Regions from separate parts of the Arthrobacter agilis genome, predicted to be linked through region 1. Evidence: predicted binding sites of a transcription regulator. Region 1 holds the regulator's gene; the other holds the start of a gene.
What was found. The regulator LexA, encoded in region 1, represses DNA repair genes until DNA is damaged. The targets are predictions, from matches to a motif close to TCGAACANNTGTTCGA.
Positions count from the first base shown of each region.

Region 2: a site for LexA is predicted at 6,209-6,224, ahead of QFZ50_RS11630 (HNH endonuclease signature motif containing protein). Genes of this name have one in related genera too.

Region 1 is NZ_JAUSXO010000001.1:820,223-827,508, reverse strand. It holds gene QFZ50_RS03645 (MFS transporter) at 1-328, opposite strand, end outside; gene QFZ50_RS03640 (SseB family protein) at 359-1,225, opposite strand; gene priA (bifunctional 1-(5-phosphoribosyl)-5-((5-phosphoribosylamino)methylideneamino)imidazole-4-carboxamide isomerase/phosphoribosylanthranilate isomerase PriA) at 1,222-1,980, opposite strand; gene QFZ50_RS03630 (hypothetical protein) at 2,038-2,196, opposite strand; gene hisH (imidazole glycerol phosphate synthase subunit HisH) at 2,201-2,839, opposite strand; gene hisB (imidazoleglycerol-phosphate dehydratase HisB) at 2,836-3,453, opposite strand; gene QFZ50_RS03615 (histidinol-phosphate transaminase) at 3,604-4,698, opposite strand; gene QFZ50_RS03610 (LysM peptidoglycan-binding domain-containing protein) at 4,781-5,296, opposite strand; gene lexA (transcriptional repressor LexA) at 5,679-6,386, shown strand; gene QFZ50_RS03600 (ATP-dependent DNA helicase) at 6,483-7,286, opposite strand, start outside.
Region 2 is NZ_JAUSXO010000001.1:2,498,421-2,505,706, forward strand. It holds gene QFZ50_RS11600 (thymidylate synthase) at 1-229, shown strand, start outside; gene QFZ50_RS11605 (dihydrofolate reductase) at 226-813, shown strand; gene QFZ50_RS11610 (LssY C-terminal domain-containing protein) at 948-1,808, opposite strand; gene QFZ50_RS11615 (TMEM175 family protein) at 1,849-2,550, shown strand; gene asd (aspartate-semialdehyde dehydrogenase) at 2,643-3,782, shown strand; gene QFZ50_RS11625 (DUF6194 family protein) at 3,885-4,325, shown strand; gene QFZ50_RS11630 (HNH endonuclease signature motif containing protein) at 4,371-6,197, opposite strand; gene QFZ50_RS11635 (hypothetical protein) at 6,369-6,797, shown strand; gene QFZ50_RS11640 (UDP-N-acetylmuramate dehydrogenase) at 6,889-7,286, opposite strand, start outside.

The DNA.
Region 1 (7,286 bases):
CCAGGGCCGCGACGAGCAGCCACTGGTAGGACAGGTGCGGTGCGACCGACCAGATGACCGCCTCCGCGACGACCGACGGGATGAGCGCCCGGCGCAGCCCCGCGGCGTCGATCCGCCGCCCGCGCCACGGCGCACCGACGGCGATGCCGATCGTGACGACGGCGGCGACCGCGCCCGCCTCGGCGTAGCCGCGGTCGAGGGTCTGCACCACGTGCAGGGTCAGCAGCACGCCTGCGGCGGAATGGGGGAAGCGGGCGATCATCCCGATGATCAGCAGTGTCCGTACGGAGCGGATGCGCAGCAGGTCCCGGTAGACGGCGAAGTTCACGATCTGTCTTTCTTGGCCGACGGCACTCCGTCAGCGGGTGAGTTTGATGTCGAGCGAGTCGACGCGTTCGACGAAGTCGGCGCGCTCCAGGAGCTTCCCCCGGAGGGAGGCGACGGCGTCGCGCACCTGCTGCGGCGACAGGCCGCCGCGGAGCTGCACGTCCATGCGCAGTTCCGGCCCAGGGCCTCCGCCGGAAGCAATGCTACCGTCGGCGGCCCGGGTGAGGACGCCGGCGGCCGGCCGGAGCGCCACGGAGAGGATGTCCGGCTCCTCGCGGGCGGCGGCCTCGACGAGCGATGCCAGCGCGGGGTCCTCGTAGGACGGGGTCCACGGGACCTGCCGGGCGAGCGCCCAGACGGCGGGACGACGGAGGACGACGGTCAGGTCCGCCCCCGGATCCAGCACCAGCAGTTCGGCGTCCTCCGCGGCGGCGGCGAGAGCGGCCCGTGCCGCGTACGCCGCGACCGGTCTCGCGTCGGGGTGCCACCGCGTGAGTGCCGGGGTGGACGAGAAGACGGGCAGTGCCTTCCGCCCGTCCGGCGCGGTCAGGGTGACGAGCGCCATCTCCGCCTCCTTGTCGGCGGGCAGACCCGAGGCTCCCTCCGCCTGCTCGCCGAGCTGCGCGACGATGGGGATGAACACGCGCGCGGTGGTGAGGGCCGCGAAGACCGCGCGCTCGCGCGGCCCGGGCTGGTCCGCGGCCCGGTCCGGGACCCCCAGGAGCCCGGCCATGGCCGCGGCCAGCGCGCGGTCGGCCGTGCCGTCGTCGTCGTCGAAGGCGTGCAGCGGGTTGTCCGACCCGGACAGGTCCCGGCCCGCCCACGGCCGGCCGGCGGAGTCGGCGGTGTTCCCCGCCAGCGCCGCCGCGATGTGCGCGGGGAGCCGGCGTCCGCTCACGCGTCCGAGGCGGGCAGCCCGGCCACGTCCAGTGCCTGGGGCAGCGTGAAGGCGCCGGCATAGAGCGCCTTGCCGACGATCGCGCCCTCGAGGCCGTGCGGGACGAGCTCGCGCAGGGCCGCGATGTCGTCGAGGCTGGAGATGCCGCCCGAGGCCACGACGGGCCGGGTGGTCTTCGCGAGGACCTCCTGGAGCAGGGCGATGTTCGGGCCCTTCAGCGTGCCGTCCTTCGTCACGTCCGTGACGACGTAGCGTGCGCAGCCCGCGTCCTCGAGGCGCTGCAGGACCTCCCACAGATCGCCGCCGTCCTCGGTCCAGCCCCGCGCCGCGAGGGTGGTCCCGCGGACGTCGAGCCCGACGGCGATGGCGTCGCCGTAACGGGCGATGGCCAGCTCGGTCCACTCGGGGTTCTCGAGGGCGGCCGTACCGAGGTTGACCCGGGTGGCGCCGAGCTCCAGTGCCGCGTCGAGCGATGCGTCGTCGCGGATGCCGCCGGAGAGTTCCACCTTGATGTCGAGGTGGCGGACCACGCGCTCGAGCAGGTCCCGGTTGGATCCGCGGCCGAAGGCCGCGTCCAGGTCCACGAGGTGCACCCACTCCGCCCCGTCCTCCTGCCAGGCGAGGGCGGCGTCGAGCGGGTCGCCGTAGCTGGTCTCGCTGCCGGCCTCGCCCTGGACCAGGCGCACGGCCTGGCCGTCGGCGACGTCGACGGCGGGGAGGAGTTCGAGCACGGGTGATTCGGCGAAGGGGGTCATGGTCTGCTTTCGTACGGGCGGCGGAGCTCGGGTGGGTCGGTCGGGGTCGGGCTGCGGCTAGTCGCCGGGGAGGGTGAACAGGTAGGCGGCGACGAGCGCGAGTCCGGCCAGCGCGAGGAAGGCGATCCACACCCAGCGCGGGAACTCCTGGCTGCGCAGCGAGTACGCCCCGCCGATGAGGAGGCCGGCGGCTCCCATGAGCAGGAGACTCACCATCGGCTCACCGCAGTCCCTCGATCCAGTTCCGCAGCAGCTGCGCTCCTGCGTCGCCCGACTTCTCGGGGTGGAACTGGGTGGCGCTGAGCGGGCCGTTCTCGACCGCGGCGATGAAGGGTCCCCCGTGGTGGGACCAGGTGACCTGCGGCGGCTTCATGGCGGGCTGGGTGACGTCGAAGGACCAGTCCTGCACGCCGTAGGAGTGCACGAAGTAGAAGCGCTCGTCACCGATGCCGTCGAACAGGACGGTGCCCTCGGGCGCCTGCACGGTGTTCCAGCCCATGTGCGGCACGACGTCCGCCTTCAGGCGCTCCACGGTGCCGGGCCACTCCCCCATGCCGGGCGTGCGCACACCGTGCTCCACGCCCTCGTCGAAGAGCACCTGCAGTCCCACGCAGATCCCGAGGACGGGCCGGCCACCGGCCACCCGGCGGCCGATCATGCGCAGGGCGTCGACGTCCTTCAGTCCCTTCATCACGGCGGCGAAGGCTCCGACGCCGGGGACGAGGAGCCCGTCGGCGTTGAGTACGTCGTCGGGCTTCGCGCTCAGGACGACGTCGGCCCCCACGTGCTCGAGGGCGCGGACGACGGAGCGGACGTTGCCGGAGCCGTAGTCGAGGACGGTGACGGTGCGGGCGGTCATAGCGCTCCCTTCGTGGAGGGGATGCCCTCGACGCGGGGATCCGGTTCCACAGCTGACCGCAGCGCCCGGGCCAGGGCCTTGAACTGGGCCTCGACGATGTGGTGCGGATCGCGGCCCGCGAGGACCGTGACGTGCAGGCAGATCTGGGCGTGCAGCGCGAGGGCCTCCAGGACGTGGCGGGTGAGTGATCCGGTGAAGTGCCCGCCGATGAGGTGGTACTCCTGGCCGGCGGGTTCCCCTCCGTGGACGAGGAACGGGCGGCCGGAGATGTCGACGACGGCAGTGGCGAGGGCCTCGTCGAGCGGCACGGTCGCCTCGCCGAAGCGGCGGATGCCGGCCTTCGTGCCGAGGGCGATCCGCAGTGCCTCGCCGATCGCGATCGCGGTGTCCTCGACGGTGTGGTGGACGTCGATGTGCGTGTCGCCGGAGGACCTGATGGTGAGGTCGATCAGCGAATGCTTCGACAGGGCCGTGAGCATGTGGTCGTAGAAGGGCACGGTGGTGTCGATCGAGGACACACCGGTGCCGTCGAGGTCGAGTTCGACGAGGACGCTCGACTCGCTCGTGACGCGCTCGATACGTGCCGTTCGGCCGCGGGCGGCATCAACTGTCATTGCATTCCTTCTGTGCGCTGCCCGGTGTCCGGGCACGGATCGAGGTTTGGGGCGTGCTGCTGTGGGGTGGAGGGGTGCGACGCCGGACCGTGCGCGCTCCTCAAGTCTAGGAGACCCGCGCGGGGTGGTCCGGCGGACGGTACCGACGGGCTAGAGCAGCTTCTCCAACGCCGAGAGGAACACCGTGGTCTCGCGTTCTGTTCCCGCGGTGACCCGCAGCGAGCCGGGGATACCGACGTCGCGGATGAGGACCCCTGCCTCCAGGAGCCCCTCCCACACGCGGTGCGGGTCCTCGAGGCCCGAGAAGAACACGAAGTTCGCGTCCGACGGGGCCGGCGAGAGGCCGAGGCCCCGGAGCTCCCGCACGATGCGGTCCCGCTGCACCTTGATGGCCTCGACATTGGACAGGAGGGTGGCCGCGTGCGTGAGGGCCGCGTTGGCCGCCGCCTGGGTGATCGCGGAGAGGTGGTACGGCAGGCGGACCAGCCGGAGCGCGTCGGCGACCTCCGGCGCTGCGGCGAGATACCCGATCCGGGCTCCGGCCAGGGCGAACGCCTTGCTCATCGTGCGGGACACGAGCAGTCGGGGGCGCCCGGGCAGCAGGGTGAGGGCGCTCGGCGTGTCCTTCTGGGCGAACTCCCCGTAGGCCTCGTCGACGATGATGATGGCGCGCGCCGCCTCGCCCGCCTCGTAGGCGGCCTCGATGACGTCGAGTCCCAGCGCCGTGCCCGTGGGGTTGTTCGGCGAGCACAGGAAGACGATGTTCGCGCCGGAGCTGCGCACGGCCCGGGCCGTGGCCTCCGGCGTCATGGCGTAGGAGGCCTCACGGTCCGCCGTGACGTAGCGGGTGCCCGTGCCGCTCGCCAGCAGGGGGTACATGGAGTAGGTCGGCGGGAATCCGATGGCCGTGCGCCCCGGGCCGCCGAAGGCCTGGAGCACCTGCTGCAGGACCTCGTTGGAGCCGTTCGCCGCCCAGAGCTGGTCCGGGGTGAGCCCGTGGCCGAGGTAGTCGGCGAGATTCTTCCGCAGTTCGGTGAATTCACGGTCCGGGTAGCGGTTCAGGCCCTGGGTGGCCGCGGCGACGGCCTCGACGATGGCCGCGTGCACGTCGGCCGGGACACCGTGCGTGTTCTCGTTGACGTTCAGGAGGATCGGGACGTCCAGCTGCGGAGCTCCGTAGGGGTGGAGCCCGACGAGATCGTCACGCAGCGGCAGGTTCGAGAGGGCGTCGACGGAGGAGGGCACCCCATGAGTTTAAGCGATGCCGCCTGCAGCGGCCAATGGCGGGTGTCCGGGTGCGACGATTGCCCCGCCCCGGACGGCGTGCCTAACCGCCGACGGGGACCGCGATGTCCTGCCCCGCCTGGACGACGGAGCTGCGGAGGTCGTTGAGTTCGACCATCTCGGCGACGACGTCCCGCGGGTCGCGGTCCGGCGCGTACCGGAGCGCGAGGTCCCAGAGGGACTCCCCCGCCGCGACGCTGACCTCGACGGCCGCCGCCGGCGCCGGCAGCGACTCGCCGGCCTGGGCCTGCGACGTCAGGAAGGCGCCGAGGAGGATCAGGGCCGCCACGCCCAGTGCGATCGGCAGGCCGACCAGGACGAGACGTCCCCGCCGCGTCAGGCTCAGGGGGCGCTCCGCACTCCGCTGCATGGAGGTACGGGGCTGGGCCGGTCCGGCGGCCTGCGGGATGCCACGGGACGGCCTGGGCACGCGCGGACCGAAGGTAGCGGCGCTGCGTGCGGCCCGCCCTGCGGGGACGGACCGGAGGCGTGCCTCAGGACGGGTGGGGGTCAGCGCCCATAACGCCGTGCTGCCGTGCAGTGCGGGTACTTCAGCCATTGCCAGCCTCTTTCCCTTCGAATAGCCGATCAGGTCTGGACTCCTGTTTCGAACGCGTGTTCTAATTAATCAGAGCTTATTTCTAGCACTGACGGACGACCGTTGTCGAGACTCGGTCGAACACATGTTTGAAAAGCTCCACCGTCTGCCCTAGCGTGATCAGGGCAGGGCATCGACGGCACCCGCCGCTACGGAGCGGCAGGCACGGCGTCGATGTACCTCAGGCAATCACCCGCCACTGACAGAAACGCCCGCCGCGGCCGCGGCGGGCGGCAGGCGGGCACAACGGGATCTGCAGTCCCAGGCGAAAGGCACAACAGTGGCGGAACGAACTCCGGCGGACGGGCAGGAATCGAACACGGTCGAGGGGCCGGCAGGCCCCGTGCCGATCTCGGCGGGCCGTGGCCGTCCCCGCGGCCGCTCCGTGTCGAAGGGACTGACGGCGCGTCAGCTGACGATCCTCGAGACCATCCAGCGCTCCATCGCGGACAAGGGCTACCCGCCGTCGATGCGGGAGATCGGCGACATCGTGGGCCTCGCCAGTCTTTCGAGCGTGACCCACCAGCTGTCGCAGCTCGAGCGTCTCGGCTACCTGCGGCGTGACCCGAAGCGCCCCCGGGCCATGGAGGTCCTGCTGCCGCTCACCCTGCCTCCCGAGGCACCCGTGGACGGATCGCCGGAGCGGAAGCCCTCCGCCGAGCACCGGGTCGCCGTGGACACGGCCCTGGTGCCGCTCGTGGGTCGTATCGCGGCCGGCGGGCCCATCCTCGCCGATCAGGTCGTCGAGGACGTCATGCCCCTCCCCCGGCAGCTCGTGGGCCACGGGGAGCTCTTCATGCTCAGGGTCTCGGGTGATTCGATGGTCGACGCCGCGATCTGCGACGGGGACTGGGTGGTGGTCCGCAAGCAGCAGAGCGCGCAGAACGGCGACATCGTCGCGGCGCTGCTCGACGACGAGGCCACCGTGAAGACGTTCCGCCAGCGCGACGGGCACACCTGGCTCCTGCCCCAGAACACGCGGTACGAGCCCATCCTCGGTGACCACGCGAGCATCATGGGCAAGGTCGTCTCGGTGATGCGCGCCCTGTAGTCGCCGGGCGGACCGCCGCACGACACCGGAAGGGAGCCGCAGTCCAGGACTGCGGCTCCCTTCTCGCGCATCCACCGCGGATCGGTCGGAGGCGGGTCAGCGGGCGGAGAGCCGCTCGAGGATGCCGGTGACCGTGGACCGGTCCGTCGTCGCCCAGAACGGTGGCAGCGCCGCCCGGAGGAAGCCCCCGTAGCGGGCCGTGGCGAGGCGGCTGTCGAGCACCGCGACGACCCCCCGGTCCCCCGCGGACCGGATGAGGCGCCCTGCCCCCTGGGCGAGCCGTACGGCCGCGTGGGTCGCGGAGACGCTCATGAAGCCGTTGCCGCCGTTGCGTGCGACGGCGCGGGTGCGGGCGGTCATGAGGGGATCGTCGGGCCGCGGGAAGGGGATGCGGTCGATGACGACCAAACGGCACGAGGCCCCGGGCACGTCCACGCCCTGCCACAGGGACATCGTGCCGAACAGGCAGGTGTCCGGTTCGGCGGCGAACCGGTCCACGAGGCCGCTGAGCGAGGATTCCCCCTGGCACAGGATCTCGAAGTCCACCTCGGGCCGCAGCGCCTCCGCTGCCTCCTCGGCGGCCCGCCGCGAGGAGAACAGGCCGAGCGCACCCCCGCGGGACGCCTTCAGGAGCGTCAGCAGTTCCTCCAGCTGCGCGGCCGAGGTGCCCCGTTCGGGCTTCGGCAGGTCCTTCGCCACGTACAGGACGCCCTGCCGCGGATAGTCGAACGGGCTGCCGACGTCGACGCCGGTCCACGCGGGCGCGCCCGGTCCGCTGAGGCCGAGGGATCCTGCCACGGGCCCGAACTCCGAGCCGATGGCGAGCGTCGCGGAGGTCAGGATCACCGTGTGGTCCTCGAAGAGTCCCTCCCGCAGGCGTCCCGCGACGGACAGGGGCGC
Region 2 (7,286 bases), 1.7 Mb from region 1:
GCAGCAGACCGGTCTCGAGCCCGGAGAGTTCATCTGGACCGGCGGTGACGTCCACGTCTACGACAACCACGTGGAGCAGGTCGCCGAACAGCTGTGCCGGCAGCCGTACCCGTACCCGCGCATCGAGCTGAGGCGGAAGCCGGACAGCATCTTCGACTACACCCTGGAGGACTTCGACGTGGTCGACTACCAGCACCACCCCACGATCAAGGCCCCGGTGGCGGTATGAGCGAGGCAACCTCCCCCGGCAGCCTCAGCGTGACCGACGCCGTCGGGTCGCGTTCCGTGATCGGCCTGATCTGGGCACAGACCGAGAACGGTGTGATCGGCAAGGACGGCGGCATCCCCTGGCACGTGCCCGAGGACATGGCGCACTTCAAGGCCACGACCACCGGACACCCCGTCATCATGGGACGCCGTACCTGGGAGTCCTTCCCCCTGAGATCCAGGCCCCTGCCGGACCGGACGAACATCGTCGTGTCCCGTTCGGGCACCGACCTGCCGGGCGCCGTCGTCGTCGGCTCCCTGGACGCCGCGTTCGAGGCGGCACAGGCCGCTCCGGGTGCCGAGGAGATCTGGGTGATCGGTGGCGGCCAGATCTACGCGGACGCCATGGAGCGGGCCAACGCGGCGCTCGTCACGGTCGTTGAGTCGGCGACCGAGGGGGACACCGTGGCGCCGTCCCTGGGCGCGGAATGGGCGCTGGCGGCGTTGACGCCGGAAGCCGGCTGGCTCGAGTCCTCCACCGGGATCCGGTACCGCATCAGCCTCTGGACCCGGTCCGCACAGGAGGCCGCACCAGGCACGGCCTGACCTGCCCGGGTGGCGCGTATTGTCTCGGGCCCGTCGGCCGGGCTGTCGGTCAGTTGGGCCCGGCCGCTCTCCTACCCCCTGCCCCATCTCCTGGCCCTTGCCCGTCGCTCGACCCCGAGGAGCCGTCCGGACCCTCACGACGCGCGGTCGGCCCGCTGATCCGTCGAGGTCAGGGTCAGGATGGGCAGGTCGCCGTCCGTCTCGATGGCATCCCCACCTCCGTTCCGGCTGTGGTAGCCGGTCGAGAAGTGGCGGACCGTGTGGACATCGGCCCTCGGTCCCAGGCTGGTGACCACCCAGTCCCGCTCGTCATCGGTCCGCTCGGCGATCTTGTGGGTCACCTGGAAGGTGAACAGGGACAGGCCGACGCTGCGGTCGAAGGTCGCTGCCCCCACGAGGTCGACGTCGAAGCCGCCCGGGAGGACCCAGCCCGGCGGACACACCCAGAAGCGCACATGGTGCCGTTGGGCCGGGTTGCCGGCCACCTCCTGCTCGAAGGCGAGGTCCTGCTTCTGGCCGAAGACGAACAGTGGGCTCACAGGGGCCGAGGGGTAGCTTCTGCGTAGGATCGACGACCTGGTGATCCGCCAGCCGCTCCGGAACGTCAATGGATCGGCCTCGGTCCAGCCGGACGACACCATGGCGGTCCGGAGGCTCTCGGTGCTGCCGATGACGGCGAGGTTGATCGGGTCGCCGAGGAGTCCGTCGGCGGTGCGGGTCCGTCCGATGAAGTAGTCGGGGACGTAGATCCGGGTGAGCAACCGGTTGATCCGCGGCACCAGGACATAGGCGGCGAGCGCCCAGATGATCACGAACACCCAGGGCTGGCGGTCGCCGTCGTCCACCTCGTCCAGGAACAGCGCGTAGATGGCCCATCCGGAGAGGACCACCACCGCGAGGAAGAGGACACGCTGGCCCAGGAGTACCACGGTGCTCGCAAGCCTTCCGGGTCCTCGTGCCGTGCCGCGTCGCTGTCCGCGAGGCACCTCGTTCATCCGCCTATCCTAGGTCCGGCCGAGAAGCTAGGCTCGGACGGTGCCGCACGCCGAGGACGAACCACCGGGTCGGAAGGACCTCAGGTCCAGGTACAAGGTACTGCTCACCCGGGGTGACTCCACCGAACGGACCGTGTTCTTCAGCGACGCCGTGTTCGCCATCGCCATGACGCTCCTCGTCCTCGACCTGGAAGTGCCGGACGGCCTTCCACCCGATCAGGTCGGTGCTGCCCTGGTGCAGCAACTGCCGCATTTCTTCTCCTTCGCACTCAGCTTCGCCGTCATCGGTAGCGCCTGGCTGAACCACCACCGGAAGTTCAGCGTGATTGTCCGCTACGACTTCCGGTTGCAGGTCCTGAATCTGCTCCTGCTCTTCTTCGTCGCCGTGCTTCCTCTACCGACCAGCCTGCTCAGCGAGTACGGCGGCAAGGCGTCGCCCTGGCCCGTGGTGGTCTATGCGGCGGTGGTCGCGGGTGTCTACTCGATGCTGAATCTGGTGTGGGCGTATGCGTGGCGGGCAGGGCTCATGGCGCCCGCCGTCGACCGTGACCTCTACCGCTACGTGCTGCGGGCGCTGCTTCCCGTACCGCTGGTATTCGCTGCGAGCATCCCCGTCGCCTTCGTGGTGCCCGGAGTCGCCATGTACCTGTGGCTGCTGATCATCCCGGCGGACATGGTCGTCCATCGGATAGCCTCCGCGCAGGCAGCAGGACCGGGCCAGAGGCGCGGCGCAGCGGCGTGAGGACCGGGCCCCCCGGCCCTGCGCCACCCTGACCGCAGCGGCGCCCCTTCACAAAGGGCGGCTTAGCGAGCGCACCGCCTAAACTGGAAAGCATGACTTCAGCACCCGAGAGTTCCGCCCTGCCGTCCGTCGGATTCGTGGGCTGGCGCGGCATGGTGGGCTCGGTCCTCATGCAACGCCTGCAGGACGAGGGCGATTTCGCCCGTATCAACCCTGTGTTCTTCTCGACGTCGGCCGCCGGCGGCGCGGCGCCGTCCTTCGCCGAGGGTGCGGGTACGTTGCAGGACGCGTACGACGTCGAGATCCTCGCGAAGCTGCCGATCATCGTGACCGCGCAGGGTGGTGACTACACGTCCGAGGTGTACCCGAAGCTGCGTGATGCGGGGTGGTCGGGCCTGTGGCTCGACGCCGCGTCGACGCTCCGCATGGCACAGGACAGCGTGATCGTGCTCGATCCTGTGAATCGATCTGCCATCGATGCTGCGCTCGCCAGCGGTGTCCGCGATTTCATCGGCGGCAATTGCACGGTCTCCTGCATGCTCATGGGTCTGGGCGGGCTCTTCCGCAACGGGCTCGTCGAGTGGGGCACCTCCATGACCTACCAGGCGGCGTCGGGCGGTGGAGCGCGGCACATGCGCGAACTCCTGAACCAGTTCGGCGCACTTCACGGGACGGTCGCCCTCAACCTCGATGATCCCGCCTCGGCCATCCTGGACATCGACCGGGCGATCCTCGCCAAGCAACGCCACCCGAGCCTCGAGGCCTCCCAGTTCGGCGTCCCCCTGGCGGGTTCGGTGATCCCGTGGATCGACAGCGACCTCGGCAACGGACAGTCGAAGGAGGAGTGGAAGGCCGGTGCGGAGACGAACAAGATCCTCGGAACGGACACCCGCATTCCGTTCGACGGCCTGTGTGTCCGCGTGGGTGCCATGCGATCGCACTCCCAGGCGCTGACCCTGAAGTTGACCGAGGATCTGCCGGTGAGCGAGATCGAGTCGATCATCGCAGCCGACAACGAGTGGGTGCGGGTCGTCCCGAACACGAAGGTGGACACCCTCGCGGGACTCACGCCCGTCGCGGCCACAGGCTCCCTGGAGGTCCCGGTGGGGCGCATCCGCAAACTGGAGATGGGCCCCGAGTACATCAGTGCCTTCACCGTCGGCGACCAACTGCTGTGGGGTGCGGCCGAGCCGCTGCGCCGGATGCTGATGATCGCCACCGGCAACCTCTAGCGCACGTCATCGCCATTCCGTGATCCATCCGGCCATGCCGGGCGAATCAACGGTGTGACGCCCGTCCGCCGTGGCGGACGGCGGTGATACTGGATCATGGGCATGGACGAGATCATCGAGGCGATCAGGACATTCGACGGGGTGCTGGAGGTGGCGCCCCGCGAAGGCGACGGTACTCCCCCGATCGCGTGGGGTGACCACTTCTTCTACTACTCGCCCGATGGAACCGTGCCGCAGCGCACCCAGCCCTACGCGACGATCGTCACGAAGGACTACCCCGACGACACACTCTCGAACCTCGATGCGGAGGGCCGGTGGCGACTGAACATCCACGTCGGGTCGGCGAGGGCCCGGGAGCTCACGGGTGACAGAGTGGATGATCCTGATCCCAGTCGGGCCGACACGATCCTGCTGCATCCGGTCTACGGTCACCTCGGCTGGGTGGCCATCGTGAACCCGGGTAGCCGGACGGGGCCCGCCGTGATGGATCTCCTGCGCGGAGCCCACGAGGACGAGCGACGGCGCGTCGCTCGCCGGGCCTAGGCCTGCGGAGCGACGCCGAGCAACGATGGACCGCTGGCACCGCCATCAGCATCGCTGCGACCGGGCTGGGCGTGCCAGTACCTGTTGCGCCGGGCAGCGGTACCGCGGCGATTCACGTGGGGAGGTGGCGTGAACCACGGGATGCCGTTGTGCGCTGCCACTGCCCACTGGCCGAGGTGGATGACGTGGTGATGGTGCGCGCACAGCAGGACCCCGTTGTCGATGCTCGTCATCCCGCCCGCGCGACCATGGCGTCATGTGGTGTGCTTCGCACCAACTCGCAGGGATGGTGCAGTCCGGGAACGCGCATCCTCTGTCCCTCGCGACCAGGGCACGGCGCAGGTGAGGCGGGAACAGGCGTGCAGCTCTGCCGATATCGAGGACCTGCCCCTCACCGCCGAGCACGAGCGGGACGATGTCGGCGTCGCATGCGATCCGGCGGATACTGCGGGCGCTCAGGTGCTCGGTAAAGACGGCCCGCCCGGTTCCGGGTCGATCCGCCGGACCACCGGTTCGAGCACCGCGCGACGGTGCGCCGTGTCCAGCCCTTCGGACCCGTTCCAGCGCATCCGAACCGCCCATGGTGCTGCCACCCACCGACGGGCTCCAGCTGCCGGTGTCCGGGACTCCTGACAGCACGTCCGGGTGGGCAAGGGTTTCCACGTCTGCCACCAGGTCCCTGTAGTCGATCGTCACCATCACCTGCGGCCTGTGCCCGCCGGTCGCCGGCAGGTGCGTGGTGGAGAGGGCGATCCGGCACGCACCTACCAGACCGTCGAGCATGCTCTGCGCCCGGGTGGGAGCTTCGATGGCGTCCGCAACTGACGATGCGCGGTCTTCGTCGCCCTGCGACGCCCCGGAGTCTCCGAGGAGGTGAGGATCACCGGCGCCATCGAGCGCTCCGGGGACACCTGGCGTCCCGGGGTGCGCGACCGTTGCGGAAGCAGCGAGCGTCCTGGCTGCACGGGGATTGGTGGCGGTATTCATGACCGTGGCCAGCTGCTCGAACTGTTCGTCGGTGGCACCGATCTCGAGGATGTGCAGCCCGTGCCGCCGGCCTCGGAGGAACACTCCCTGCCGTGTCCGCAGGACCTTCTCGGTGGGTTCCTGGCCGTCCTGGTCCAGGACCATCTCCCATCGGCGTGCGACGACACGCAGGACGTCCTCGTCGGACTCGACTGCCTGCAGCGTCAGATGCTGCTCCATCGACGCCAACTGCTCAGGACGAGCGACGCATCTGACCCGTTCCACCGAGGAGCAGATGATGGTGGCCGCACGCCCGCTCACGGTGCCCGAACCCAGCGCACGACCAAGGACCGCCAGGGGCGGACCGACAGGACTCCCCGACCGAGCAACACCGGGCACCACGTTGTGCGCCAGAACCAGACGGCGCTTGGCCTCGCTTCGGCTGATCCCCAGCCGTGCCCGAAGGTAGTCCGCGCAGTTCCGGAAGCGGTTCCGGCCAGCGCCGTCCCCAGAACCATCACCGGTGTGCCCCTCGGGGTCCGCTCCCCCGTCAGAGCCGTCCGCAGGGCCGGTACCGGCCCCAGCACCCCCAGCAGGACCTCCAGCAGTGCCGGCCGGACCCGCTCCCCGGACGAGTTGTTCTGCCCTTTCCTGGAGCGAGCCGACGCCGGTCCGCTGATGCCCCGCAGCGAGGTCCGCCTCTTCCGCCATACCTGCGGCGAGGACCTGCAGATGGTCGACGATCCGCGAGATGTCCTCGATACCGACGAGCGTCTGCTCCGTCTCGCCCGTCGACAGGGTCCGGCCGGACCCGGCCAGTCCCTCGGCCACACGCACCAGAACCGAGCGCACGAGCCTCAGGGAGACGTCAGTCTCCTCGGGGTCCTCGATCGGTGCGATAGCCATACCCGATTTTATCGAACGTACTTACTATTCCGAAGGGTGGACCGCCATTGTGGAGGAGAGGTGGACCACTGCTCCTCCACACCCGGCGGCCACACCTCGGGTGTGGAGGAGCAGTCACGGAGCATCGACGCTGGGACACAAAAGGTCGGAGGGCCCGTGCAGGATGAGCGCATGGACAACGTGAACGCAGACACCATCCTCCGGCGCTTCTTTGCGGCGAGCGGTCACGTGCAGCACCCAGAGAGCCTGCTGCGGTACGAGCGCGTACAGGGCCATCTCCGCGACTACCTCGAGCTGGTCGCCGCGGCCCGGCTGACGGACGGCGAGCAGGAACTGCTGGCCCTCGAGCGACAGTTCGGGACGGAGACCCCCTACGTGCAGGTCATGGGCGCGCGGGACCTGCTGCACGCCCTGCCCGACTTCCTCGCCGCCCCGCATCTCCTCCCTGACTTCCACGATCGGCTGGCACAGATCAGCGTGGCATCGCGCCTCGCACAGTGGCTGTGTTCACGGCAGCTCGTGCAGCGGGAGGACAGCTGGGAGGACGTCGTCCTCACACGCGCCGCTGCGGAGCAGGCCCGGCGCTCCCCCGCCCTCTGACAGGCAAAGGCGTCGGCGCGCAGGCGCGCCTGTCATGAGCCCAGCCACGCGCCCGGCTACGCCGCGCCCCGTTGCACCACGCGGAGGAGGCCTACAGGGTGCAGTTGATCAACAGCGGCTCCGGCTCCAGCCGGATACCGAACGCCTTCTCCACGCCGTCACGGACCAGGCGGGCCACGGCCAGGAGATCCGACGCCGATGCGCCTCCCCTGTTGGTCACGGCGAGCGTGTGCTTCGTCGACAGCGACGCACGCCCGCCCGCCGCGGCATGTCCGTCGTCGTCGGCGAGTCCGAAGCCCTTGGAGAAGCCGGCATGCTCGATCAGCCAGGCAGCACTGAGCTTCACCCGACCGTCCCGCCCGGAGGGGTACCGCGGAGCGTCCTCCGGCAGGCGGTCGGCGACGTCCTCGGTGACGATGGGGTTCGTGAAGAACGAGCCGGTACTCCGGGTGTCGGCGTCCGGTCCGTCGAGCACCATGCCCTTGCCCC